Regions from separate parts of the Pseudoalteromonas xiamenensis genome, predicted to be linked through region 2. Evidence: riboswitches for the same ligand, from Rfam matches in the RefSeq annotation. Region 2 holds a riboswitch; the other holds the start of a gene.
The links. A riboswitch is a leader RNA that binds a small molecule or an ion and turns the genes downstream of it on or off. The one in region 2 is predicted to bind lysine.

Region 1: another riboswitch for lysine. It lies ahead of dapA (4-hydroxy-tetrahydrodipicolinate synthase); the one in region 2 lies ahead of lysC (lysine-sensitive aspartokinase 3).

What each region holds. Positions count from the first base shown of each region.
Region 1 covers NZ_CP099917.1:2,663,750-2,665,955, forward strand. The annotation lists gene NI389_RS12395 (2,3,4,5-tetrahydropyridine-2,6-dicarboxylate N-succinyltransferase) at 1-219, opposite strand, end outside; gene dapA (4-hydroxy-tetrahydrodipicolinate synthase) at 229-1,113, opposite strand; lysine riboswitch at 1,227-1,406, opposite strand; gene NI389_RS12405 (hypothetical protein) at 1,658-2,206, opposite strand, start outside.
Region 2 covers NZ_CP099917.1:498,553-500,758, forward strand. The annotation lists gene lysC (lysine-sensitive aspartokinase 3) at 1-740, opposite strand, end outside; lysine riboswitch at 840-1,015, opposite strand; partial or broken gene nhaD (sodium:proton antiporter NhaD) at 1,097-2,206, opposite strand, start outside.

The DNA.
Region 1 (2,206 bases), 1.5 Mb from region 2:
GGGGACCATACGTACACCTTGCTCACTAGCGAAGCCACGCGGTGCTAAATTATCTTTATCAACAAAACCACCCGGATATTCTGTGTTTACGCCATGACGAAATGCTTCAAGAATGCCTTGTTTAACTTCGACGTTTGCGTGCCATTGACCATTTGCATCTTGAGTTGCTGCACGTACTTTGCCTTGTTCTAAATCGTTTAATAAATCTAACCAGCTCATGTTACTACCTTAATTCCAAGCTAAAATCGTATCGTTTGCAGCACTGAGGGCTACGGTGTTATTCAGTTCTAAATGAGTCAACGGTGGACGCAAATTCGGGGTACCTAAACGCCCTTGTTGATGCATAAGCACTTTGACGGGTACAGGGCTTGCAACTTCAAAAAGGCTATGTACGGCATCTGTCCATGTGGTGAATAAGTTCGGGAATGTGCCTGCAAGTGAACGACGCACGAACTCGGCGGTTTGCTGCGGCCACGCATTGGAAGCCACGCTCACTAATCCAGCAGCGCCAGCTTGGGCGAAATAAGGGATAAGTCCATCGTCGCCACTGTACACGGCCACGTTTGGCGCCGCTTTTCGAAAGGCTTCAAATTTACTGATATCACCAGAGGCTTCTTTCAATGCCCAAAGATTATCGTGGTGTTGGAGGTTAGAAAGCACTTGCGGCGCAATGGCAACCGCACTTCGGCCAGGCACGTTGTATAACATGCAAGGCAGGGATGTGGCTCTTAATAACGCATCAAACCAGTGAGTCTGACCCACAACACCAGGCTTTGCGTAGAGTGGGGTACCAAGTAAAAACGCGTGAATTGGCAAGTCATTGCAATACGAAACCCAATCTAATTGAGTCTGTAAATTTATTCCGCCAACGGCAACCATAAGAGGCACGGTGGGCGATAAATCACACACAAATTCTACAATACGTTTTTGTTCATCAAGCGTAAGCGCGAGCCCTTCGCCGGTGGAACCAAGGAGTAAAATGCCGTTATTGGCCTCGACTTGCTCTTCGACCAGCCGTGCTAACGTATCGAAATCAACGTTATTTTGCGTGTCAAAAGGCGTAACTAGAGCCGTCCATAACGGAAAGTCTGATAAGTTGAATGATGTTTTCATCTCTACCGAACTTAAAAGTGTTCGGTGTATTGGCAGGATCCAAGACTCCGAACAGATTAAAATTCGAAGAGCAATGGACTTAAAAAAATAGACACATCTGGCCTAATAATTTCAAGACCAGAAGCTCTCCACCAAAACCAAAATTGGTGACAGACGTTGGGATTCAGCCCAAACGTCCGAAATACGCAGTAGCAAAACACACATACTTCTCGGCGTTATTTCCCCTCGCTGACGTTCAATGGGGTTTGCTCCCCTCCAGTCAACTACCTGAATAACGCTCCTCTTCCAGCCCATAATATCGACCATTTTTTTAGGAAAAATGGTTCGACATATCTAGATTGTGAATCAACGTTCACACCTAGCAAAAATCGGGTGAGGCGGCATTGAAACATTTTAGCCGTCTAGGTGTCAAGCGTATATTTTTAACTTAATAGCAAGAATGGAGTGATTTGGTGATGGTTGAGGGAAGCGCAAAAAACAGCACGTTGATATGCTGCATTTTGCGTTAAAGTGAATTTAAATGATGCTAAAAGTCGTTAAAATTCTATATTTTTTCAAATTTTGCATCGCCAACGCCAATCTCAACTTTAATCGTGTATTTGCCTTGACCTCGATACTTCATATCCGAACTTACCATATTTTTGGTGTACTCAATGTTGTTCTCGAAGCCCTTGATATGCGATTTACCCACTCCGGATTCAAGGGCGATTGAACGAAAATCGTCCTCGTGGCTATTAATGCGGACTTTCCCTACGCCAACTTCGATGTCAGCAGAATTCGCGAGGGATTCTACTTCGACATTGCCAACGCCAAGCTCAATATCGAGTGCCATTGATTTTGGTACTTTCACTGACCATTCCTGTTGAATTTCATCATTATCGATAGTGAGATATAATTCACTGCCGCGCTGTTTCGATTCAATCTCTATTGTATCTAACTCGACGTTTTTACTGAACCAACTGTCGTCTGTTTTCGGTTTAAGTACTACGTTGATCTCGATGTTTTCCCCTTCAGTCGTTTGTATATCCAGTTGACCAACCGGAAATTCAATCGCGAGTTCGTGTGAAGAACCTTGAGAAAATGTTTTACTAAT
Region 2 (2,206 bases):
TCGTCAAAACTTAGACGAGCTATCGGCGTTGCTTTGGCACACAAACGAGGATCGGTAGAGAAGATGCCCACAACGTCAGTCCAAATGTGAACGCTCACCGCACTAATCGCTTCAGCAAGTAGCGCCGCGCTGTAATCTGAACCGCCGCGTCCAAGCGTGGTTGTTTGCCCAAAACTATCTGAACCGATGAAACCCTGAGTAACAACAACATGCTCTTCCAAGATAGGCAACAGCAACTCGGTTGCGGCTTCACGTGTCGCTAGTATGTCAGGTACCGCTTTACCGAAACTTGAGTTGGTTTTAAGTACCTTTCTCACGTCAAAACGCTCCGCTTTCACACCAAGTTGGCGAAGTACCTGAGTAAACAAAAATGAAGATAGACGCTCACCAAAACTTAGCATCTCATCGCACTGTTGTTTACTCAACGCATGCAAACTAGCAAGTTGTTTAAATTCATTGAGAGTTTGCTCAAACCCTTGTGCTAAATCCGCATCTAAGCTGAGTTTCGCTAGAATGTTGTCTTGAATTGCGATGACCGCATCAACCCACTGCTGACGATCAGATTCACTATGACCCGCCTGAGTTAGGTTCACTAAATGATTTGTAACGCCAGCGCTTGCGCTCACGGCAACAACGCGTACGTTGTTATCATCTTGGATAATTTGGGCGCAGCGTAACATTGCATCAAAATCGGCAACACTTGTACCGCCAAATTTGGCAACTACAATATTAGAATTCATGGTCTCTCCTTTAGACTACGCCATATATTTTGAGGCTTTAGTCATAAAATACAAGGAGAACTTGGCAAGAAGGTGACTCGTCGAAGGAAGAAATTAACCATTGCCAGAAGCTCTCCACCAGTGAGTTGGTGACAGTCCTGAGGATTCAGCCCCAAAGACCGAGAAAAGACCACGACGAATCAGCCTTTACTCTCGGCAATGCTCTCCCTCGTTAGTGTTCGTAGAGTATCGTCCTCTCCCACTAACTACCTAGGCATTGCACCTCTTCTGTGTTTAACACCTTACGTGCTAAACGTGCTCCACCGCAGTGGAGCGAGTGAAAATTATCGTTTAGCCGTCTAGGTGTCAAGTTATTTTTAAATAAATTGACCCGCAAAAAACGCGCCTGTATAGCCAATCGTATAGGCAATCAACAGATAACCAGACATACGCAAATAGCTCATAAAGGTTAAGTCCTTCACTTTACTCATTGCTATAATACCAGCTGCGGAACCAATGATAAGCATTGATCCCCCCACCCCAGTTGCATAGGTGAAGGCTAACCAGTTTTGCTCGGTCATCGCAATGTCTGCTTTAAGCAACGCCGCAGTCAACGGAACGTTGTCAATAGTTGCAGAGAGTAAACCCATTAGGTAATTAGCATATTCAGGTGGCATAAGCTCGTATAAATGCGTAAACATATGTAAAACACCGACTTCTTTGAGCGCTCCAACGAGTAATAATACACCAACGAAAAAAAGTAACGTGTCGTATTCAATTTCACGAATGTAATCAATGATTTTCTTGTTTACGTCTTTTTTGCGCATTAAAAATTGCGCTACTAAGAACATAAGAGACAAGCCAAACAAGAAAGTAAGTAATGGCGGTACGTGGTACAAAACACTCAATACAAGTGTCGCCAAGATAGTCGAAAAGAAAATAACCGCGATGGTAATGTCCGTTTTTTCAATTCGGCGTAAATCTGATTTTTCAAACACAACCGGTTCTTTCATGCCGATAGAAAGCATGGTTGCTAAGACTAAAACGGCAAATAACGACGGTAGTACCAATAATAGCAGATCAGGGATCGTCACCTTATCTGCCAAGAAAATCATGAGTGTAGTTACGTCACCTGTAATCAACGATACGCCCCCCGAATTCACCGCAAATACAATCAATGTGGCATACTTGATGAGCTTTTTCGGGTCGAGTTTCAGTGACATGATTACCGCAAGCGAAATCAACGTTGCCGTAATGTTGTCGGAAATAGATGAAAACAAGAATGCAGCCGCTCCCACCACAAACATCAAACGACGTTCACTAATTTGTGCTGGCATCACTCGATGAACAATATTTTGGATAAACCCTTTGGAGTTTAGATAGGCAACAAAAGTCATCGCTGCCATTAAAAACAACCATAAAGTGGCTATCTCTAGAATGTTGTGATCTAACTGTTCTTGTACAATTTCTGGGCTTTCGCCATGAAA